DNA from 3 places in the Actinokineospora baliensis genome. Region 3 is predicted to be linked to each of the others. Evidence: riboswitches for the same ligand, from Rfam matches in the RefSeq annotation. Region 3 holds a riboswitch; each other region holds the start of a gene.
The links. Region 3 has a riboswitch for S-adenosylmethionine ahead of JOD54_RS29755 (aminotransferase class V-fold PLP-dependent enzyme). Riboswitches for the same ligand answer to the same signal wherever they lie in the genome.
Positions count from the first base shown of each region.

Region 1 (7,803 bases), 3.8 Mb from region 3:
GGAGACCTGCTCAGGCAGGGCCACTGGTTGATCTTCTGGCGGCGCGCGATCCGGACTAGACCTCGAGGAGCACCCCCATGGCGAACATCAAGTCCCAGCTCAAGCGGATCAAGACGAACGAGAAGGCGCGCCTGCGCAACAAGTCCGTCAAGTCCTCGGTCAAGACCGCGATCCGCAAGTTCCGCGAGGCCGCCGAGGCCGGTGACCAGGCCAAGGCCCAGCAGCTGCTCGCCGAGGCCAGCCGCAAGCTGGACAAGGCCGCTGGCAAGGGTGTCATCCACCCCAACCAGGCCGCCAACAAGAAGTCGGCGATGGCGCAGCGGGTCAACAAGCTCGGCTGAGCTCAGACTCACACAGCGGCGCCGCTCCCTCCGGGGGCGGCGCCGCTGTCATGTGCGCGAGACTGCGGGCATGGATCCCAAGCCCAGTTCGGCCGCGAGGACCTCGCTGTCGCACATCATGACCGTGGTGGACACCAACCTCCTCGGCACCGTCCACGGTGGAGTCATCATGAAGCTGGTCGACGACGTGGCCGGGGCGGTGGCCCAGCGCCACTCCGGCGGCCCCGCCGTCACCGCCGCCATGGACGGCATGACCTTCCTGCACCCGGTCCGCGTCGGTGACCTGGTCCACGCGCACGCCCAGGTCAACTGGGCGGGCAAGTCCTCGATGGAGGTCGGCGTCCGCGTCCTGGCCGAACCCTGGGACCGCGCCGGTGTCCCCCCGACCAAGGTGGCCACCGCATACCTGGTCTTCGTCGCCGTCAACGAAGACGGCCACCCCCGCCCCGTTCCCCCGGTCGCCCCCGAGACCGAAGAGGACGAACGGCGACTGCGCGAAGCCGAGATCCGCCGCCAACACCGCCTGGCCCGCCGCGACGAGATCCTCGCCAGCCGCACCCCCAAGCCCTGACCCACCCGCCGCGGGATCAGTCGCGGCGCTGGGCCTCGGCCAGGCGCAGGACGGCGCGTTCCAGGGCGTAGTCGGCGTCTGCGGCGACGCCCTTGACGTCGGCGTTGACCTCGGCGACCGCGCGCATGGCGTCGGCGAGGCCCGCCGGCTTCCAGCCGCGGGACTGGGCGAGGGCCTTCTTGACCTTCCAGGCGGGCATGCCCAGCTCGCCCGCGAGCTTGAACGGGTCCGCGCGCCCCGCCCCGGCCACCCTGGCCACGGTGCGCACGGCGTCGGCGAGCGCGTCGGCGACCAGCACGTGCGGGACGCCCAACTGCATCGCCCAGCGCAGGGCTTCCATCGCACCGGCGACGTCCCCGGTGACCGCCTTCTCGGCGACCGCGAACCCGGTCACGTCGGCCCGCCCGCGGTGGTAGCGGCGCACCGCCTCCTCGCTGACGTCGCCAGCCGCGTCGGCCACCAGTTGCGCCGCCGCGGCGGCGAGCTCCCGCAGGTCGGACCCGACGGAGTCGACCAGCGCGGCGACCGCCCTCGGGTCGGTCTTGCCCCCCGCGCGGCGGATCTCGTTGCGCACGAAGGCCTCGCGCTCGGCGGCCTTGGTGATCTTCGGGCACTCGGTGACCACCGCGCCCGCCTTCTTCATGGCGGCCACGACGTCCTTGCCCGCCTTGCGTCCCGCACCGTTGTGCACCACCACGAGCACGATCCCGTCGGCGGGCGCCTTGGCGTAGTTGATCACCAGCGCGGCGATGTCCTGGGTCGCCTCGTGCGCGGCGTCGAGCACGATCACCCTGCCCTCGGCGAACAGCGACGGGCTGACCATCTCGGCCAGCTCGGGGGCTGTGAGTTCAGCCACCCGGGTCCTGGTCAGGTCGGCGGCCGGGTCGGCGAGCCTGGCGGTGTCGAGCACGCCGCGGATGGCGCGCTCGATGAGCAATTCCTCTTCTCCCAGCACCAGTTGCAGCGGCGGCGGGACGACCGAGGGCGAGTTCACGCCCGCGATCCTGCCACGGCGCCACGACGCCGGCGGGGTGGGTGCGGGCCGGGGATCGGGCTGGCAACCGGGGCCCGGCGTGCCGTACCGTGGCCAGCACGCACCGGGTCGACCCCGGGCGACAACTGAATACCGCTCATCCAGAGGGGCAGAGGGAAACGGCCCGATGAAGCCCCGGCAACCGGCGTACGCGTCACTTCCTCATCGCGAGGAGGCGGACGACCACGGTGCCAATTCCGACCCGCCACGCGGGATAGATGAGGAGACACCTCGCGATGACCTCTGTCGACGTCCAGACCAGCACACTCGACCTCGGCCCCGCTCGGGCGCTGTCCTGTCGTGAGTGCGGCCACCGGATCCCCCTCGCCGCCGAGTTCGCCTGTGCCGAGTGCTTCGGCCCGCTCGAGGTCGCCTACGACTTCGGCACGGTGACCAGGGCCGACATCGAGGCGGGCCCCCGCTCGATCTGGCGCTACAAGAACCTGCTGCCCGTCCCCGCCGACGTCGAGCGGTTCCCGAACACCGACCCCGGCCTGACCCGCCTGGTCAAGGCCGACCGGCTGGCCGCGGCCCTGGGCGTGAAGTCGTTGTGGGTCAAGGACGACACCGGCAACCCCACGCACTCGTTCAAGGACCGCGTGGTCGCCGTCGCCCTCGCCGCCGCCCGCACCCTCGGCTTCAGCGTCCTGGCCTGCCCGTCGACCGGCAACCTCGCCAACGCCGTCGCCGCGGCCGCCGCCCGCGCGGGCTGGGACTCGGTCGTGCTGATCCCGTCCTCGCTCGAGCGCGCCAAGATCCTCACCACCGCGGTCTACGACGGCGCCCTGATCGCCGTCGACGGCAACTACGACGACGTCAACCGGCTGGCCACCGAGCTCGCCGCCGAGCACGAGGACTGGGCGTTCGTCAACGTCAACGTCCGCCCGTACTACGCCGAGGGCTCCAAGACGCTGGGCTACGAGGTCGCCGAGCAGCTCGGCTGGCGCCTGCCCGGCCAGGTCGTGGTGCCGGTGGCCTCCGGCTCGCAGTTGACCAAGGTGGACAAGGCGTTCCGCGAGCTCGGCGAGCTCGGCCTGGTCGAGGCGACCCCGTACCGGATCTTCGGCGCGCAGGCCACCGGCTGCTCCCCGGTGTCGGCGGCGTTCAAGGCGGGCCAGGACGTGATCCGCCCGGTCAAGCCGGACACGATCGCGCGCTCGCTGGCCATCGGCGCCCCCGCCGACGGCCCGTACGTGCTCGACTCGGTCCGCCGCACCGGCGGCGCGGTCGAGGACGTCACCGACGCCGAGGTCGTCGAGGGCATCCGCCTGCTGGCCCGCACCGAGGGCATCTTCGCCGAGACCGCCGGTGGCGTCACCGTGGCGACCGCGAAGAAGCTCATCGAGACCGGCCAGCTCGACCCCGAAGCCGACACCGTCCTGCTGATCACCGGCGACGGCCTCAAGACCCTCGACGCCGTCCAGGACCACATCGGCCCGCGCGCCACCGTCCCGCCGACGGCCGCCGCCGTCCACGAGGTCCTCAACCGGGGCTGACCGAGATCTGTGGGGTGGGGGCCACCCACCCCACAGATCACCGCCCCGGCGGCGACCTCGGCTGCCCCCGCACGACCACGCCCGAGCCGACGACCGCGCTGTCGCCCTGGAGGTCGGTGCGCACCACTCGCGCGCCCGTCCAGGTGAGGACGTCGAGCGTGCGCGGACTGGGGTGCCCGTAGCGGTTGCCCGCTCCGACGCTGACCAGAGCCACCCGCGCCCTGACGGCCGCCATGAACTCCGGTGCGGTGTAACGAGATCCGTGGTGCGGCACCTTCACGACCTCAGCCGTCAGGTCGACCCCGGCGGCCAGCAGGTCGGCTTGGGCTGCCAACTCGACATCCCCGGTGAGCAGCACCCGACCGGTCCGCGTGGTCGCCCGCAGGACCACCGAACGGTTGTTGATCGCCGTGCCATCCGACTCGGCGCGTACCTCCTTTCCCCGTGGGGCCAGTACTTCCACTGACAGCCCTGGCCAAGCCAGCCGCTGCCCTTCTGCGACGCTGACCAACGGCACTGAGGCCGCCTCGGTCTGCCGCCGCACCTGTCGCCAAGCCCACTCCGGCGCCCGTCCCGGCCCGACGGCGACCGCGCCGACCGACCGGTCCGCCAACACCGAAGCCAGCCCACCGACGTGATCGGCGTGCAGGTGGCTGAGGATCACCAGCGGCAGCTGCCGCACCTCAAGCCGGTCCAGGCATTCCCGCACCGGCGCGGGATCCGGCCCGGTGTCGACCAGCACCGCCCGCCCACTGTCCGCAGTGGACAGAACGACGGCATCCCCCTGCCCGACATCGCACGCGACGGCCGCCCACCCGGCTGGTGGCCACCCAGGCGCGAGGACGCGGATCGGGAGCAGGACGAGCACCACCCCGATCACGCCCAGCGCCATCGCGACCCGGGCCCGCCGGTAGCGCGACCCGACCGCCAAGCACCCGAGCAGCAGCACAAGGGCAACGCCACCCCACCAGCCCGACGGCCAGTCGAGCACCGCACCCGGCACGTCCGCTGCCCAGCCGCCGACCAGGACCAGCCAACCGACCGGCGGCCCGGCGAACCGCGCCAGCCACTCCGCCAACCAGGGCAGGACGGGCATGACGAGCGCGGCGGCGAGCCCGAGCACGGTCGCGGGCGCCACGACCGGGGCGGCCACCAGGTTCGCGACCACGGCGACCAGGCTGACCTGGCCACTCATCCCGGCGACCACCGGTGCCGTGGCCAGGTGCGCCGCCGCGGGCACGGCGACCGCCTCGGCGACCAGCCTGGGCACCCGCCGTCGGGCGAGCCGGTCCACCCACCCCGGCACCACCAGGACCAGGGCGGCTGTCGCGAGCACGGACAACACGAACCCGAAACTGACCGCCATCGCCGGATCCACCGCGACCAGCGCGATCACCGCGGCGGCGAGCGCGGGCAACGCCGACCGCTCCCGACCGAGCGCCAAGGCCAGCAGGCCGACCGCGCCCATGACCCCGGCCCGCAGCACACTCGGCTCCGGCCCGACGAGCACGACGTACCCGACCAGCACAGCCAAGGCCACGACCGCTGAGCCACGCGGTCCCGCCCGCAGCAACCTCGCCAGGAACAGCACGCAGACGCAGACGATGGCCAGGTTCGCCCCGCTGACCGCCAGCAGGTGGGCCATCCCCGCGGCCCGGAAGTCGTCCTCGACCGACTGGACCATCCCGTCGGTGTCGCCGACCACCAAGGCCGGGAGCAGTCCCGCCGCCTCGTCGTCGAGCACGGAGGCCGCCACCCGCAGCCCGTCCCGCAGCGACTGGGCGGCCACCTGCCACCCCGGCGCGGCACTCACCTCCGACGGCGGCCCGCGGACCCGCAGCACGGCGACGGTCAGGCTCCCCGGTTCAGCGGCCCCGAGCGTGCCCCGGGCCACCAACCGCTGCCCCGGCAACAGGTCTGCCCACTGCTCCACCGGCGCGAACACCAGCAGGCGGCTGCCCTCGGCGGTCACCGGGATGACCACCGACCGCACCCCGGAGGGCATCGCACCGAACCCACTCGCCTTCACCCTCCTCGGGCGTTCTCCCACCTCCACTCGCAGCTCCACCACCGCGGCCCGCGCGGCCTCGGCCCGCAACGGGTCAACCGCGGCCTCACGAACCCGCCAAGCGATCGGACAGATCGCCAGCACCCCGCACACCACCAACGGCCATCCAGCTCCGCTCGGCCGCAGCCCGCGCCGGAGAAAGACGGCACCACCAACCACCCCCACTCCCCCGACAACGACCGCCAGGACCCAGTGCCCCAACAACCCGACCAACCCGGCCAGCCAGACCGCCAGCGCCCCCGGCACCAACCGCCAGTCCAACCGCACACCCACCACCTCCTTCAGCAACTTTGACCAACTTTCAGGCCATTCCCGGGCATCGCGGGAGTAGCGAGAACATCAGCGCGCAAGACGAACATTCACCACGGGCAACCGACAGCTAGTGGCCACAATGGACAATCCGATCAGCGTCCACCGGACCTTAGTCGCCCCCTTCCCCGCTGCACGGACAGTTGCCGTGGGATCGCGTCACAGGGGTGTTCTGCCAGCGCCTAGGACGGCGCCGACTACACAGATCGCTACGCCGAGGCCGGTGGCCAGGGACCAGTGGGTGATCAGGCCAAGGGCGACCAGGGTTACGAGAACCGCTGTGGTCGCGGGTAGGTCGGGGGTCATCGGACGACTACTAGGTCTCGGAGGGCTTCCAGGCGGGCTGGGCCGATGCCTTCCACGTCGCCCAGCTGGTCGATTTTGGTGAAGCGGCCGTGTTTGGTGCGCCAGTCGAGGATGCGTTGGGCTGTCACGGTGCCGACGCCGGGGAGGGTGTCCAGGCGGGCGAGGGTGGCTGTGTTGAGGTTGACCTTGCCGCCGGGTTCGGGGTCGGTTGGGGGTGGCGCTGGTTGGCCGACGTGGATCTGTTCGCCATCAACCAGTTTGCGGGCCAGGTTGAGGGTGGTCAGGTCGGTACCGGGGAGGGCTCCGCCGCTGGCTCGGAGCGCGTCGTCGACGCGGGAGCCGTCGGGGAGGGTGCGGAGGCCGGGGTCGCGGACCTTGCCCACGATGTCGACCACGATGTTCGGGGTCGGAGGTTCGTCGACGGCAGCGGCGGCCAGCGCGGGGGCGGGCTCCGGTGTCGGGGGCGAGCCGGAAAGGGTCAGGACGCCGAGTGTGAGGGCGCCGACGACCACGAGACCGATGGCGACCGCGGCCGAGAAGCGCCTGCGGGGTCTGGGAACCTCGGGTGCGGCGCCGTCCCAGGGGCGGCCCGCGATCGAGGCGAGCCGGGCCAGTACCGAGTCGATCTGGTTGACGCGCTGTGTGTCTGCCATGGAACCGACGGTAGGGACCCCGCAAGACCCCGGAAAGTAGCCGCCGTCTTCTGTGGACAGCCCGAGGGGTTGTGGACAACTCGGGCCTCAGCGAGGCGCGACGACCACCCCGAGGACCCCGGGACCGGTGTGCGCGCCGATCACGGCGCCGAGTTCCGACACGACGCAGGTCGCCGAGGGCAGGCGCGCGGCGAGTCGGGCGGCGAGCTCAGCGGCACGCCCCGGGTCGGCCAGGTGGTGCACCGCGACCCGCACCGGCGACTCCCCCGCCGCGTCCACCGCGAGGTCGACCAGCCGCCCCAGCGCACGACTGGTCGTGCGCACCTTCTCCAGCGGCACGATCTGCCCGTCGACCACGTGCAAGATCGGCTTGACCGCCAGCGCGGTACCCAGCAGCGCCGCCGCAGCGCCGATCCGGCCGCCGCGCCTCAGGTACTCCAGGGTCTCGACGACGAAGAAGCACCTCGTCGCCTCCGCCGCCGCCACAGCAGCCGCCTCGACCTCCGCGCCTGGCGCCCCCGTCGCGGCCACCTCGGCGGCTCGCAGCACGGCGAACCCCAGGCCCATGGCGGTCGTACGGGAGTCGACGACGCGCACCGCGGTGCCGAACTCCTCCGAGGCCAACCGCGCTGACTCCCAGGTGCCGGACAGCTCGCGGGACAGGTGTACCGACAGCACACCGTCCGCACCCGCGTCCAGCAGCGTGCGGTAGGTAGCGGCGAACTCGGCCGGGTTGGGCCTAGAGGTCGTCACCATCCGCCTATCGCGTAGAGCGGCGGCCAACTGGGCGGGACCGATGTCTAGGCCGTCGCGACCTTCCTGACCGTCCACACGCACCAGAAGCGGTACTACGTGCACCGCGTTCCGCTCTGCCGCACCTTCCGGCAGGTAAGCGGTGGAATCTGTCAGCACGGCGAAGGGCACGTGACAGGAGACTAGTTGTCCGGAAGCTCGTCCAACAGCGGCGCCAGGTGCTCAGCCAACGCCACTGCCACCGCCTGATGCCCGTCCCAACCCCAGTGCATG
Region 1 covers NZ_JAFBCK010000001.1:2,886,809-2,894,611, reverse strand. The annotation lists gene rpsT (30S ribosomal protein S20) at 78-341, shown strand; gene JOD54_RS13830 (acyl-CoA thioesterase) at 412-912, shown strand; gene holA (DNA polymerase III subunit delta) at 929-1,906, opposite strand; SAM riboswitch class I at 2,040-2,170, shown strand; gene thrC (threonine synthase) at 2,182-3,441, shown strand; gene JOD54_RS13815 (DNA internalization-related competence protein ComEC/Rec2) at 3,479-5,776, opposite strand; gene JOD54_RS13810 (ComEA family DNA-binding protein) at 6,121-6,777, opposite strand; gene JOD54_RS13805 (DegV family protein) at 6,865-7,701, opposite strand; gene octT (diglucosylglycerate octanoyltransferase) at 7,713-7,803, opposite strand, start outside.
Region 1: another riboswitch for S-adenosylmethionine. It lies ahead of thrC (threonine synthase); the one in region 3 lies ahead of JOD54_RS29755 (aminotransferase class V-fold PLP-dependent enzyme).

Region 2 (7,803 bases), 4.6 Mb from region 3:
GCCGAGGACCTCCAGGGCCTCGGCCTGTCCTACGACCTGTTCACCCGCACCACGACCGGCAACCACTACCAGGTCGTGCAGGACCTCTTCCTCGCCCTGTGGCGCAACGGCTACGTGCAGTCCAAGACCCAGATGGGCGCGATCAGCCCGTCCACCGGTCGCACCCTGCCCGACCGCTACATCGAGGGCACCTGCCCGATCTGCGGCTACGACGGCGCCCGCGGCGACCAGTGCGACAACTGCGGCAACCAGCTCGACCCGGCCGACCTGAAGAACCCGCGGTCGCGGATCAACGGCGAGGTCCCGAAGTTCATCGAGACCGAGCACCTGTTCCTCGACCTGCCCTCGTTCGCCGAGTCGCTGGGCTCGTGGCTGTCCACCCGCACCGAGTGGCGCCCGAACGTGCTCAAGTTCAGCCAGAACCTGATCGAGGACATGCGGCCCCGGCCGATCACCCGCGACCTGGACTGGGGCATCCCGGTCCCGCTCGACGGCTGGCGCGACGCCCCGATGAAGCGGTTCTACGTCTGGTTCGACGCGGTCATCGGCTACCTGTCGGCCAGCGTCGAGTGGGCGCGCCGCACCGGCGACGCCGACGCCTGGAAGCAGTTCTGGACCGACCCGGCCCAGGCGTACTACTTCATGGGCAAGGACAACATCGTCTTCCACTCGCTGATCTGGCCGTCGCTGCTGCTCGGGCAGAACGGCGCTGGCGACAAGGGCGGCACGCCCGGCCGGTTCGACACGCTGAACCTGCCGACCGAGGTGGTCTCCAGCGAGTTCCTGACCATGAGCGGCTCGAAGTTCTCCACCTCGCGCGGCACGGTGATCTACGTGGGGGACTTCCTCAAGGAGTTCGGCCCCGACGCGCTGCGCTACTTCATCTCCGTCGCCGGTCCCGAGAACCAGGACACCGACTTCACCTGGGACGAGTTCGTCCGCCGGACCAACTTCGAGCTGGCCAACGAGTGGGGCAACCTGGTCAACCGGTCGGTCTCGATGGCGCACAAGAACGTCGGCGCCGTGCCAGCGCCGACCGCGCCGACCGCGGCCGACGCCGAGCTCAAGGCGCTGGCCAAGGCGGCGTTCGCGACCGTCGGCGACAACCTGCGCCGGTCGCGGTTCAAGGCGGCGGCGACCGAGGCGATGCGGGTCGTCGGCGCGGCGAACAAGTACCTGTCCGACGAGGAGCCGTGGAAGCGCAAGGACGACCCGGCGCGGCGGGACACCATCCTGCACACCGCGCTGCAGGTCGTCTCCGATGCCAACACGCTGCTCACCCCGTTCCTGCCGCACTCGGCCCAGCAGGTGCACGAGCTGCTCGGCGGCAAGGGCGTGTGGGCGGCCCAGCCGGAGATCCGCGAGGTCGACGACCTCGACGACCCGTCGATCAGCTACCCGGTGCTCACCGGTGACTACGCGGGCGAGCAGGCCCGCTGGGAGTCGGTGGACATCGAGGTCGGCAAGCCGCTGGTGAAGCCGGAGCCGCTGTTCACCAAGCTCGACCCGAAGCTCGGCGAGACCGGGCCCGAGTGGGCGCCGATCGCGTGACACCGCGCAAGGGTGAGCGACCGCCGGTGCCGGAGCCACTCCCGGCACCGGCGGTCGACGCCCACACCCACCTGGACGCGTGCGGTGCGAAGGATGCCGCCGATGTGTCCACAATGCTCGACCGCGCCGAGAGCGCGGGGATCGATCGGGTCATCACCGTGGCCGACGACCTCGCCTCGGCGCAGTGGGCCGTTGAAGCGTCTACGTGGGACGAGCGCGTCTACGCCGCTGTCGCCATCCACCCGACCCGGACCGCGGGGTTCTCGGACGCGGACAAAGCCGAGATCGAGCGGTTGGCCCAAGAGCCTCGGGTTGTCGCAGTAGGCGAAACCGGGCTGGACTACTACTGGGACTACAGCCCGCCAGAGGCGCAACACGAGGCGTTCCGTTGGCACATCGACCTCGCTAAGAGGGTTGGTAAGCCGTTGATGATCCATGACCGGGACGCGCACGCGGACATCCTCAAGGTTCTTACCGAGGAGGGTGCCCCTGAGCAGGTCGTGTTCCACTGCTTCTCGGGGGACCTGGAGTTCGCGAAGGCGTGCGTGGACCGCGGGTTCGTCTTGTCCTTCGCCGGCCCGGTCACCTTTCGCAACGCGGCCCCCTTACGCGAAGCGGCCGCGTTCGTACCCGCCGAGCAGATGCTCGTCGAGACCGATGCCCCGTTCCTAACGCCCCACCCGTTCCGCGGTAGGCCCAACGAGCCCTACTGCGCCGCCTACACGCTCAGGGACCTCGCGGCGCTGCGCGGGGACGATGTCGCCGAGTTGGCGAGCGCGGTGTCCGCGACCGCGGATCGCGTGTTTCGGTTGCGCACCGTGACATCGGACCTTGCGAACGGTGAAGGATTGCGATGATCGGGGGATGGTCAAACGCCGCCGGGGGTGTGACAGGGCTCACGAGATCGCTGGATGTGTTTGCGCAACCCCCCGGTCCTCGTTACTGTCCCGTGACCGTACGACTAGGGGCACCAGCCCCGAGTCGGCCCGGAGCACGCCGAAGCACTGTTGCTGACCGTCGGGGTTGGCTGGCTGCGGGTCGTCGGACACACACGAGGCGCGAGAGCGGCCGAGCACGCGAGGGAGTGGACGTCGGTGGCCAGACGATGCCGACATCCGCGGCGGAGCGCGACCGGATCTGGTGCCCGCTGGAGGAAACGACCCTGTGAGCGGTAAACAGACCGGCGGTTCCGACCGCCCTGGGCACGACAGCTTCTCCGCCGACACCGACTGGTTCACCCCGGTCACGGCGGTCAGCACCGCCACGCACGAGGACGACTTCACCGCGTGGCAGTCGGAGTTCCCGAGTCTCCCCACCTTCCCCGATGGTCAGTCCACTGGTTTCTACGACGTCAGCCGCGAGTTCGACGAGGGTTACTCGTCCTCGCTGGCCATCACCGACCACGACGTCCGCCACGCCCTCGGCCCGCAGGCCGACGAGATCATGGCCACCGCCGGTGTCGACGTCGACGAGCTCATCCGGCTCATCAACGCCGAGACCACCGTCCTGCCGGTCATCCCGGACGAGCTCTCCGCCGCCCCGCAGCCGCTGAAGGTCGGCGAGGCCGACGCCCCGGCCCCCGGCCTCCTCGCCGCGGTCAAGCGCTGGAAGGGCACCTTCCTCAAGGCCACCATCGCGGCCGTGCTGGTCACCCTCATCGGTGGCGGCGGCGCGGCGATCGCGATGAACAACACCGTGACCGTCGAGGTCGACGGGCAGAGCAAGCAGATCAACACCTACTCCGACACCGTCGGGGAGGTGCTCGCCGAGGAGGGCATCTCCGTCGGCGCGCACGACTCGCTGAGCCCCTCGCCCAGCGCCGAGATCGGCGACGACGGCAAGATCGTGCTCCAGCGCGGTCGGGCGCTGCAGCTGACCGTCGACGGCGAGCAGCGCGAGGTCTGGGTCCGCGCGACCACCGTCGGCGAGGCGCTGCGCCAGGCGGGCGCCCCGGTCGCCGGGTCGTGGGTCTCGGTCGGCGGCGACGCCTCGGTGCCGCTCGAGGGCATCGCGGTCGAGATCAAGACCGCCAAGGACATCACCCTCTTCGACGGCGGCAACGCCCCCTCGCCGGTCCGCACGACCGCGGTGACCGTCGGCGAGCTGCTCAGCGAGCGCGGCTTGACCCTCGGCCCGCAGGACGCGATCGCGCCGGGCGCCGACCTCAAGCTGACCTCCGGCGCCGAGATCAAGATCAGCCGCACCGGCGTGACCGTGATCAACCAGGCCGAGCCGGTCGCGCCGCCGGTGCAGAAGGTCGACGACCCCGAGCTCGACAAGGGCAAGGAGACCGTCGTCGAGCCCGGCGCGCCGGGCGAGCGCATGGTCACCTACCGGATCACCGAGAAGAACGGCAAGGTGGTCAAGCGCGAGGAGATCGGCGCCAAGGTCCTCACCGAGGCCAAGCCGAAGGTCGTCAAGGTCGGCACCAAGAAGCCGCCGCAGCCGGTGATCACCGACGGCTCCGCTTGGGACCGGCTCGCGCAGTGCGAGGCCACCGGCAACTGGGCCATCAACACCGGCAACGGCTACTACGGCGGCCTGCAGTTCGACAAGCGCACCTGGGACTCCAACGGCGGCGGCGCCTACGCCGCCTACCCGCACCAGGCCACCCGCGAGCAGCAGATCGCCATCGCGACCAAGGTCCGCGACGCCCGCGGCGGCTACAGCGCGTGGCCCGCCTGCGCCCGCAAGCTCGGCCTGCCCACCTGATCTGAAATCGTCGGCAAAGGCCCTCTTCGGAGGGCCTTTGCCATTTCCGGAAATGGGCCGCACCAGCGCGGTCCGAGCGCCCGAGTAGCATTGCGGGAATGACCGGTTCGGCGTTGCTCAGCCCGGTGGACGTGCGCAGGCTCGCCGCCGAACTCGGGGTGCGGCCGACCAAGAAACTCGGCCAGAACTTCGTGCACGACCCCAACACCGTCCGTCGCATCGCGACCACCGCGGGCCTGACCCCCGACGACGTCGTGCTCGAGGTCGGGCCGGGACTCGGCTCGCTCACCCTGGCGCTGCTGCCCGAGTGCGCCTCGGTCGTCGCGGTCGAGATCGACCCGGTGCTGGCCGACCGGCTACCCGGGACGGTCGCCGACCGCGCCCCCGAGCTCGCCGACCGGCTGCGCGTCGTGCTCGGCGACGCGATGCGGGTGACCGCGGCCCAGCTCGGCGCTGAGCCGACCGCGCTGGTGGCCAACCTGCCCTACAACGTGGCCGTGCCGGTGGTGCTGCACCTGCTCGCGGAGCTGCCGAGCCTGCGCACCGTGCTGGTGATGGTGCAGGCCGAGGTCGCCGACCGGATGGCCGCGCCGCCGGGCAGCAAGGTCTACGGGGTGCCCAGCGTCAAGATCGCGTGGTACGCCGAGGCGCGCCGGGTGGCGACGGTGTCGCGGACGGTGTTCTGGCCGGTTCCCAACGTGGACTCGGCGTTGGTTCTTCTCACCCGGCGGGCGAGTCCGGTCGGTGTTGACCGCGACGCGGTGTTCGCCGCCGTCGACGCCGCCTTCGCGCAAAGGCGAAAGACCTTGCGCGCCGCACTGTCCGATTGGGCCGGTTCGCCACCTGCGGCCGAAGCGGTGCTCGTCGCGGCGGGGGTCGACCCGTCCCTGCGGGGTGAGCAGTTGTCGGTAGGCGACTTCGTCCGGATAGCCCAGGCGTTCGCTCGACCGCAGTAGCGCAGGCAGGCATCGATTACTCCCCAGGTGTGATGTATCGAACCCGGGGCCCTCATCTTGACCTCACGCGCTTGCGTTTGGTGGTCGTGGTCGGGTCTACTCTGTGGGCATTCCATCCTGAGCGGCCGAGAGACCTGGCTCGATGACGCCGCAGCAACCACCCACCGCGGGCAGGTGCTACCGCCAGGAGCGATGGAGGAGTGAGAAACGGATGCCGATCCTCACCACACGCCGGGTCATCGACCAGTGCAGGCGTTCCGTGACGGCGTGTCGACCGATGTGCGCAACCCGCTGATTACCGCGTAGCAGCACGTCTTCGTCACCCCCTCTTACTGGCACCGGACTGTCCTCTGAGGACTTCTGGTGTGCCGTCGCGCCCGCTTGGAGTAGCACCGTGATCACCGTCGAGAACCTCAGCAAGTCCTTCTGGGGCAACACCGGCCCCGTCGTCGCCCTCGAGGACGTCAGCCTGGACGTGCCGACCGGCACCATCACCGGCGTCGTCGGCCCCGCCGGTTCCGGCAAGTCCACCCTCGCCCGCCTCGTCGCGCTGCAGGAACGCCCCGACAGCGGCGTGATCAGGGTCGACGGCTTCAACACCGCCGCGCTCGACCCGCGCAGACTCCGCGCCGCCCGCCGCCGCATCGGCGTCGTCACCCAGGGCGACCTGCTGCCGCAGCGCACCGCCGCTGGCAACATCGCCCTGCCCCTCGAGCAGGCGGGCGTCGACGGCCCGCAGCGGCGGGAGAAGGTCGGCAAGCTGCTCGACCTGATCGGCCTCACCGACAAGGCCGCCCGCTACCCCGACACGCTCAGCCCCGGCCAGCGCGCCCGCGTCGAGGTCGCCCGCGCCCTCGTTGGCGAACCCGGCCTGCTGCTCGCCGACGACCCCACCAGGTCCCTCGACGCCGACGCCGCGGCCGGTGTGCTGACCGTCCTCGACCGCGCCAGGGCCGAACTCGGCGCCACCGTCCTCGTCGTCACCAGCGACGCAGGCGTGGTCCGCCGCATCGCCGACGACGTCGCCCTCCTGTCCGACGGCCGCGTCGCCGAGGCCGGCAACCTGCTCTCGCTCGTGCAGGACTCCACCAGCCAGGTCGCCCAGTCCCTGCTCCCGTCCATCGACGTCGCCAAGGGCGCCACCGCGGGCTACGACCGGGTCGCCGAAACCATCCTCATCGGCTTCGCCGCCGTCGGCGCCCTGCTGCCCGAGGCCACGGCCCGCTTCGACACCACCATCTCCGTCATCGGCGGCGGCCTCACCCGCATCGGCGAAACCCCGGTGGCCCGCTTCCTCCTCGGCCTCAACGGGCTCCGAGCCGACCAGGCACTGGGCTGGATCACCGAACGGGGCGGCGTGGTTCGCCCGCAGGTCGGCATCGCTCGGCCCATCGCTGCCTAGTCGGCTTTCCGGTCTCTTACGTTCGGCTCGCCTTCGGCATTGCATCGGATCCGTCGGCTCGCCTGCGGCATCGCGCGCCGATCCGCGATTTGAGTGAAGGCTCGATGCGGTGGACCTGTTTTGCGTGGGGCCCCTACGACAGCCGTGGCAGGACCGCAAAGCAGGGGCCGAAAAGCGTGGCCCTGTCCGCGCAGGAACGCTACGACTGCCGCTCCCCCACACAAAACAGGTCCACCCCATCGAGCAGTTGGCACCAGCGACTCCCGGGAGCGGTGGCCGGGCTGGCGGGGCTGACTCGGTGGGTTGGCTTGGGTGGGCTGACTCGGTGGGCTGGGTTCGGTGGGCCGACTCGGTGGGCTGTTTGGTGCCAGAGCAACCCCCCGAGCCGTCCCACCCAAGCCGACTACCGCTCCTCGGAAGCCGCCCACCTAAATGCTCGATGGGGCGGACTTGGTTTGTGTGGGGTGGCGGTATCCGTAGCGTTGTGCGCGGACAGGGCCATGCTTTTCGGCCCCAGCTTTGCGGTCCTGCCACGGGTGGCGCAGGGGCCCCGCGCAAACCAAGTTCGCCCCATCGAGCACACCCCACCCACCACGATCCAGCGCAATGCCGAAGGCGAGCCGACACCGCCCCACCGAGCCCACCGCCCCACGACGGGTCCGGGTCGCGAGCCCGCCCCACCGAGCCCACCGCCCCACGACGGGTCCGGGTCGCGAGCCCGCCCCACCGAGCCCACCGCACCACCACGGGTCCGGGGTGCGAGCCCCATCAAACCCACCGCACCACGGGTCCGCGCCCGAGGCCGCAGCCAAGGCGAGCAGGGGATTCCTGCCAACCGTCCGCGTCCCCGTAGGCTGGTTGGGTGCTCGCTGTCGTGCCTGCCCCGGTGACCGTCCGGGTGCCTTCGAAGGTCAACCTGCACCTTGCCGTCGGGGATCTCCGGGCGGACGGGTACCACGACCTGGCCACTGTGTTCCAGGCGTTGTCGTTGACCGATGAGGTCACCGTCGCCGTTGCTGATGAGCCGGGGGTGGAGGTGCACGGGGAGGGGGCCGATTCGGTTCCGACCGGTGCCAGCAACCTGGCGTGGCGGGCGGTGCAGGAGTTGGCCAGGCACGTGGGTCGGGATGTGGATGAGCCGAAGGTGCGGGTTGTCATCCGCAAGGGCATCCCGGTGTCCGG
Region 2 covers NZ_JAFBCK010000001.1:2,136,007-2,143,809, forward strand. The annotation lists gene metG (methionine--tRNA ligase) at 1-1,551, shown strand, start outside; gene JOD54_RS10215 (TatD family hydrolase) at 1,548-2,408, shown strand; gene JOD54_RS10220 (resuscitation-promoting factor) at 2,716-4,263, shown strand; gene rsmA (16S rRNA (adenine(1518)-N(6)/adenine(1519)-N(6))-dimethyltransferase RsmA) at 4,362-5,219, shown strand; SAM riboswitch class I at 5,329-5,418, shown strand; gene JOD54_RS10230 (methionine ABC transporter ATP-binding protein) at 5,614-6,621, shown strand; gene JOD54_RS10235 (4-(cytidine 5'-diphospho)-2-C-methyl-D-erythritol kinase) at 7,484-7,803, shown strand, end outside.
Region 2: another riboswitch for S-adenosylmethionine. It lies ahead of JOD54_RS10230 (methionine ABC transporter ATP-binding protein); the one in region 3 lies ahead of JOD54_RS29755 (aminotransferase class V-fold PLP-dependent enzyme).

Region 3 (7,803 bases):
GCCGCGCTCGCGGCGCTGGCCGAGGGCGGGCTGGCCGCGGTCGCCGTCGAGCCGTTGGCGGCGCGGGCCGGGGTGACCAAGGGCAGCGTGTACTGGCACTTCCCGACCAGGGACGCGCTGGTCGAGGCGACCCTGGCGCGGTGGGAGCAGGAGCACACCGAGCGGGTCATCGCGCACGCCGAGCAGGGCGCGACCCCGGCCGAGCGGCTGCGCAGGCTGATCGGCGCCGTGCTGCACCCCGAGCGCGGGATCGACGTCGAGTTGGCGCTGCACGCCAGCCTGGGTGATCCGCTGGTGGCCGCCGCCGTCGCCAGGGTCGGTCAGCGGCGGATGGACTACGTCGTCACCCTCTTCACCGAGCTCGGCTTCACCAAGTCCCAGGCCCGCCGCCGCGCGGTCACCGCGTACGCCGTGTACCTCGGGCAGGCCAAGCTGCACCGGACCAACCCCGATGTCGTCCCCAGCACGCCCGCCGCCAAGCGCGCCTACCTGGCCGACGTCATGGGCGTCCTGCTCGCCGACCCGCCGCCGACCCGGTCCGCGGAGGTGGACGGGTGACGGGGTTCCGGTTCGGGGTGCGGGTCAAGCCGGGTGCGCGGCGCGAATCGGTCGGTGGTCGGTGGGGCGAGGACGGGGCGCTGGTGGTCGCCGTGCGGGCGGGGGCGGTCGAGGGGAAGGCCAACGACGCGGTGCTGCGGGCGCTTGCGGCGGCATTCGGGGTGCCGCGCCGGGACGTGGTGATCGTGGCGGGGGAGTGGGGGCGGGACAAGGTCGTGGCGATCGACCCGGAGCCCGCTGGAGCGGACGAGGTGCTGCAGCGGCTGCTGGGAGCCACTTCGTGATCAACGCCTCACCTTCGGGTGGGGGTCGGGTGGCCGCGGGCGGCAAGGGACAATGCTCGCGATACGGACGGGAACTGGAGGTGGCGTGCGGGAGCTGACCTTCGCGTTGGGGATCGGTGCGGCCGTGCTGCTGGTCGCGGTCTTCGCGGTACGGGCCTCGGTCCGGCTCGGCTTGCCGTCGTTGTTGCTCTACCTCGGACTCGGGCTGGTCATCGGCGAGGCGGGGCTGGGCATCGAGTTCTCGAACGCGGAGCTGACCCAGTCGCTGGGGCTGGCCGCGCTGGTGCTCATCCTCGCCGAGGGCGGGCTCACCACCCGCTGGCGCGAGGTCAAGTCCGCGCTGCTGCCGGGGATCGCACTGTCCACAGTGGCGGTGGTGATCACCATCGTCGTCACCGGCGCCGGGCTGCACTGGATACTCGGCTTCGACTGGCGGCTCGCCCTGCTCTGGGGCGCCGTCCTCGCGTCAACGGACGCCGCCGCGGTGTTCAGCGTGCTGCGCAGGCTTTCCGTGTCGCGCAGGCTGGTCGGCTCCTTGGAGCTCGAGAGCGGCATCAACGACGCGCCCAGCTACATCGCCGTCGTGGTTCTCGCCTCCGCGGATGACGTCGACTGGCTGCTGTCGCTCACCGCCGCCTACGAGCTCTCCGCCGGTGCCGCTATAGGCCTCGTTCTCGGTTGGATCGGTTCGCACGGCTTGCGGAGGGCGGCGCTACCGGCGACCGGCCTGTACCCGCTGGCCACGGTGGCCGTGTGCGTGTTGGCCTTCGCCGCGGGCCAGAGCGTCCACGCGTCAGGGCTGCTCGCGACCTACCTCGCCGCTCTGGTGCTGGGCAACGCCAGGTTGCCCCACCGCTCGGACACCCTCTCCTTCGCCGAAGGGCTGGGCTGGCTGGCCCAGATCGGCCTCTTCGTCCTCTTGGGACTCTTCGCGTCGCCGTCGCGGTTGCTCGACGCGATCGTGCCCGGTCTGGTCGCGGGCGCGGTCATCACGCTGATCGCGCGGCCGCTGTCGGTCGTGATCTCCATGCTGCCGTTCCGCATGCCCTGGCGAGAACAGGTCTTCCTCTCGTGGGCCGGTTTGCGCGGTGCGGTTCCGATCGTGCTCGCGATGATCCCGCTCTCGCAGAACGTGCCGGGCGCGCAGCGGTTGGTGGACGCGGTCTTCGTCCTCGTGATCGTGCTGACCCTCGTGCAGGGCACGACACTCGGCGCACTGGCGCGGGTGCTAGGACTCGACGGCGGTGCCCGCACCAAGGAGGTCGAGGTGGACGTGGCCACGCTCGACGAACTCGACGCCGAGCTGCTGCAGTTGACCATCCCCGAGGGGTCCAAGCTGCACGGCGTCTACCTGTCCGAGCTGCGCTTGCCCGCCGGGGCGACCGTCAGCCTCGTGGCGAGGGGTGGCCAAGGCTTCACCCCGGTGTCCACCACCCGCCTGCAAGAGGGCGACCAAGTCCTGATCGTGGCCACCCAGCAGGCCAAGCCCGCCACCGAGCAACGCATCCGCGCCGTCGACCGCGCGGGCCGCTACGCGCGGTGGCGGGGCGAAACCGGCGAGGGGTGACCCGCGCCTCACCCCCTCGAGCGAGCGGCCCGGCGTCCGATACAGTCGTCGACAAGGTAATGAGCGCCAGCGTCAAACCCCGGTTTGCTGGCCGGCAACCCTCCTCCGCGGTGGGGTGCCCCGGGTGAATACCTGGTCCTCCCGCGAAGTGCGGGCGGACAAGCGCGGACCCGCTGACGTACCCCGGGTCCTCGGACCTGGAGGTCGGCCATGACGCTCGCTGTACCCACCGCCCGTGTCGAGCAGGCGCCCCTGCCCACGCCCACCGTGCCCGCCGTGGCCGGAGCGCGCTTGCGGGTTCCGCTGGTCGACGGCCGCACGGTGCCTTACGCCAACCTCGACCACGCTGCTAGCGCGCCCTGTCTTGACGCGGTTCGCGACGCGGTCGACGAATTGCTGCCCTGGTACGCCAGCGTGCACCGCGGGGCCGGGTTCGCTTCCCAGGTCAGCACCAAGGTCTATGAGCGTGCGCGCCGCGTGCTGCGCCGGTTCGTCGGTGCCCACGACACCGACACCGTGGTGTTCACCCGCAACACCACCGACAGCCTCAACCTCTTGGCGAAGGCCCTGCCCAGGGCGACTTCGGTCGTCCTGTTCGACACCGAGCACCACGCCGCGCTGCTGCCGTGGCGCGGACCGAACGTGCTGCGCGTGCAGACCCCTGCTGTCGCTATCGACGCGGTCGCCGTTCTGGACGAAGCGCTGCGGTCGACGCCGGTCGGGCCGCGGTTGGTTGTGTTGACCGCCGCGTCCAACGTCACCGGTGAGGTATGGCCGATCAAGGCTCTTAGCGCGGTCGCCCGCTCGCACGGTGCCCGGATCGTTCTCGACGCGGCGCAGTTGGCTCCGCATCGGCCTATAGACATCCGTGCACTCGACGTCGACTACGTCGTCCTCTCCGGACACAAGCTCTACGCCCCGTTTGGCTCCGGAGCGCTTATTGGCCGCGCGGACTGGCTTAAGGCCGCCGAGCCGTACCTGGTCGGCGGCGGCGCTACCGCTCAGGTCGTGGACCGGGGCGATCAGCTCGGTGTCGCGTGGGCTGCCGTGCCCGAGCGGCACGAAGCCGGGTCGCCCAATGTCGTCGGCGCCCACGCCCTCGCGGTGGCGTGCGAGACCTTGGCGAAGGACTGGGACGCGGTCATCGCCCACGAACGCGCCTTGCTGCGCCGGTTGCGCGCCGGTCTCGCGACCGTGCCCGGTCTTCGGTCGCTGAGCCTGTTCGGCGCCGAGCACGACCGGGTCGGCGTCGTCAGCTTCACCATTGACGGCGTCGAGGCGGGCTTGGTCGCGGCCGTGCTGTCGGCCGAGCACGGCATCGGGGTGCGCGACGGCGCGTTCTGCGCGCACATCGCGACCCGCAGGCTGCTGGACCGCGCGGGCGCGCAGGAGGAGCGCGCGGTGCGGATCAGCCTCGGCCTCGGCACCCGCGCCGAGCACGTCGACCGGGTCGTCGCCGCGTTGCGCACCCTGGTCGCCGACGGTCCCGCGGTGCCGTACGCGCTGGTCGAGGGCCGGTGGGCGCCGGTGGACGACCAGCGCGGGCTGCCCGCTTTCCTGGCCGAATAGCCCGCCCGAGTGGTGGGGCGACACCCCGGTGGACAATGGGCCGGTGAGCGCTGAACGTGACGACGACCGCCCGGTGGACGACCGCCCGGTGACCGAGGTCGAACCCGAGCCGGACCAGGCCCCCCCGCTGCCGCGCAGGCGCGGCCTGATCCTGGTCGTCGCGGCGCTGCTGGTCTACGCGGCCGACCTGGTCACCAAGATCATCGTCACCGCCACGCTGGAGGGCGAGGCGCCGATCCGGCTGCTCGGCGGCGCGGTCTACCTGCAGCTGGTGCGCAACCCCGGCGCCGCGTTCTCCATGGCGACCGGCATGACCTGGCTGTTCACCCTGATCGCGGCCGGGGTGGTGGTGGCCATCATCTGGATCATGCCCAAGCTGCGCTCGGTCGGCTGGGCGCTGGGCCTTGGCCTGGTCCTGGCCGGGGCGATGGGCAACCTGACCGACCGGATCTTCCGCGCCCCCTCGGTGTTCCACGGCCACGTGGTCGACTTCGTGTCGGTGTTCGCCCCCAACGGCGACTACTTCCCGCTGTTCAACGTCGCCGACGCGGGCATCTCCGTCGGCGGCGCGCTGATCGTGCTGATGGCCCTGCTCGGCCGCGACTACGACGGCAGCATCGTCACCAAGAAGCCGAAGGGGGAGAAGGCGTGAGCGATTCCCGCACCCTCCCGGTCCCCGACGGCCTCGACGGCATGCGCGTCGACGCGGGACTGTCCAAGCTGCTCGGCCTGTCCCGCACGGTCGTCGCCGCCCTCGCCGAAGCGGGCGACGTGCTGGTCGACGGCCACCCCGCCGGGAAGTCGGACCGGTTGCTGGCCGGGTCCTGGCTGGAGGTGACCCTGCCCGAGCCGGAGCGGCCGATCGAGGTCAAGGCCATCGAGGTCGAGGGCATGGTGATCCTGCACCAGGACGACGACGTCGTCGTGGTGGACAAACCGGTCGGCGTCGCCGCCCACCCCAGCCCCGGCTGGAGCGGACCGACGGTGATCGGCGGGCTCGCCGCGGCAGGCGTGCGCGTGTCGACCTCGGGCGCGGCCGAACGCCAAGGGGTCGTGCACCGCCTCGACGTCGGCACCACCGGTGTGATGGTGGTGGCCAAGAGCGAGCACGCGTACACGGTCCTCAAGCGCGCGTTCAAGGAGAGGACTGTCGAGAAGCGCTACCACGCCCTCGTGCAGGGCCACCCGGATCCGAGCGTGGGCACCATCGACGCCCCCATCGACCGCCACCCGCGGCACGACTACCGGTGGGCGGTCGTGGCGGGCGGAAAGCCGAGCATCACGCACTACGAGACGATCGAGGCGTTCCGCGCCGCGTCGCTGATGGACGTCAAACTGGAGACCGGTCGCACCCACCAGATCCGCGTCCACTTCTCCGCCCTCAAACACCCCTGCGTCGGAGACCTCACCTACGGGTCCGACCCGGTGCTGGCCAAGAGGCTCGGGCTGACCAGGCAGTGGCTGCACGCCCGGTCGCTCGGCTTCCACCACCCGGCGGACGGCCGGTGGGTGGAGTTCACCAGCGACTACCCACCGGACCTGGCGGCCGCACTGGCGGTCCTGGAAGCCGACTACTAGCCGGTTGATCACGACTCGCCGACGGATCGGGGGTGGGTGTTACCGCCGGTTCCGCGGGTGCGACCTGCCGGGTATGAAGAAGATCGCGGTTCTGCTGGCCGTCCTGGCGATGGCGGCGGGGTGTGGGAACGCCGAGGTGTCGGTGAGCACGCCGGACTTCTTGCCGGTGACCGCGAGCGTCACGGTCAGCGAGCACAAGGTCGAGTTCAAGGGCGAGGTGTCGCTGGTGACCCCGCTCGGCGAGGTGTCGATCGGGCTCAAGATCGGCGAGCCGATCCAGGAGGACCGGATCCGGGTGCGGTTCCGCGACCGCAACCGGCTCAACGGGACCGATCAGGTCTTCGACCTGCGCACCGGGGGCGATGAGTTCGAGGCGGTGCTCGACGGGCGGTCGGTGGTGCGGGTGGCCGACCACGAGGTGACGATCGACATCACCGACGCCACGGTGTCGGAGGTGCGGTTCCGGCCGACGGAGGAGTCCACCCAGCTCGCGCGCGGCTGGTGGGCCAACGCCTTCTACCACCCGTTCGACCTGTTCCGGTGGGCTTACGACGACTCGACCATGGCGTCGTGGCCGCCGCTGGGGTTCCTCTGGTTCCTGCTGCGGCTGGTCGTGGCGCTGCTGCTGGTCGTGGTCGACCTCTACCTGACGGCGGTGTTCATCCTCGGGTGGCTCGCGTCTTTGATCTTCGGCAACAGCGGCGGCAACGTCGTGGTCGGACTCGCCGTGCTCGCCAGCATCGGCGCTGGCATCGCGCTGGTGGTGTCGATCAGGGAGGACAACCGGCACGAGTACTACTGGTGAGCTAGTCGACCGTCCACGTCAGCGTCAGCGCTTCCTCGTCCGGGCGCGGGCTCCAGCGCACCGAGCTGATCACCGTCTGCTCCGGCACCACGTACACCGTGTGGCCGCTGGCGATCTCGCCGGGCTGCACCCCGATCCGGTGCGGCGGCCGCGACGACAGCGACACCGGGGCCTTGGTGATGGACTGGCCGTCCGGGCTGACCAGCACCAGGTACAGGTCCGGCAGCGTCGCGAACGGCACCGTGCCGCGGTTGGTCAACTCGGTGTGCACCACGATCGACCGCTCGCCCGGCTGCAACCGGTAGCCCGCGGCGGTGAACAGGTAGTCGGCGGGGTCGACGACCTCGACGAGTTGGATCGCCAGGCGCTCGCCCTCCAGGCCGGAGGTCTCCAGCGACGCCCCGATCTTGCCCTGCCGCGACGCCCGCACCGCGGGTTGCGTGCGGTCCATGGGGCCACCGCCCGCGGGCTGGTCGCCGCGCGCCCAACTGGAACTCTGCGGCGGGCCCCACGTGCTGATCGGCTCGCTGACCGCGGGGAACGGCTGGCTCGGCGGACCCGTCGGCACCGGGAACGGCTGGCTCGGCGGGCCGGTGCGGATCGGTCCGCTCGGCGGCTGCTGGTAGGCGTAGGGGTCCTGCGGCGGCAGGTACTGCGGCGCCATGGGTTGCGGTGCGGCGGCTTGCGGTGCCACCGGTTGCGGTGCGGCTTGCGGGTACGGCTGCGCGTAGCCGGGTTGGGGCGGGTAGCCCATGGGCGCGGACATCCGCGCCAGCGCGGCCCGCAGGCCGTTGGGGTCGCACTCGACGCCGACCAGCAGGGGGAGCCCCGAGCCGGACAGCGCCACCAACCGCGCGGCTGCCTCCCTGGGGTCCATGCCCAACCGCGCGGCGACCTCGTGCACCGCGGCCCTGCCCATCTCGGCCACAACACCGAGCAGGCGGGCGTCAACCGGATCCGTCACGCCCACGGACGCTACCCGGTCGCCCCTGGCCCCGCCCCGGAAGCCGTGGGCCGACACGTGATCTTGCCCTCGGTGATCACCCGCTCACCCGCGGCGGTCGCCGCCGGGCACCGAAGCCGCCGGTCCGGGCGTCAGGTCGATCAGGGGGTGCGAGCGTCCGCCGGACCGCATCGCCGCAGGCCGGCCGCGCTGAGCAGCCCCCGAATCAAGCCTACTCGCGGGGACCGACACCTCGCGGTGCTCGACCCAGGGCCCGGTTCAGCGCGGTGCGTCGTCGAGGACCGCGGGGTGGCGGGGGTCGTCCACCCGGATGCCGAGGTCGGCGGTGTGCAGGGGGCGGACCTCGGCGTCGTAGCGGGCGAAGGCGGGCAGGGCCCAGTGCTCGTCCGGCGGGAGGCGCCGGGTCAGGGCGGGGGGCGACAACCACAGGTGCGCGGTCACGTCCAACGGCAGTCCGCGGCCCAACAACAACTCGCCG
Region 3 covers NZ_JAFBCK010000001.1:6,712,827-6,720,629, reverse strand. The annotation lists gene JOD54_RS29770 (TetR/AcrR family transcriptional regulator) at 1-558, shown strand, start outside; gene JOD54_RS29765 (DUF167 domain-containing protein) at 555-842, shown strand; gene JOD54_RS29760 (potassium/proton antiporter) at 928-2,409, shown strand; SAM riboswitch class IV at 2,465-2,580, shown strand; gene JOD54_RS29755 (aminotransferase class V-fold PLP-dependent enzyme) at 2,620-3,978, shown strand; gene lspA (signal peptidase II) at 4,022-4,630, shown strand; gene JOD54_RS29745 (RluA family pseudouridine synthase) at 4,672-5,556, shown strand; gene JOD54_RS29740 (hypothetical protein) at 5,630-6,361, shown strand; gene JOD54_RS29735 (Lrp/AsnC family transcriptional regulator) at 6,363-7,331, opposite strand; gene JOD54_RS29730 (nucleoside/nucleotide kinase family protein) at 7,584-7,803, opposite strand, start outside.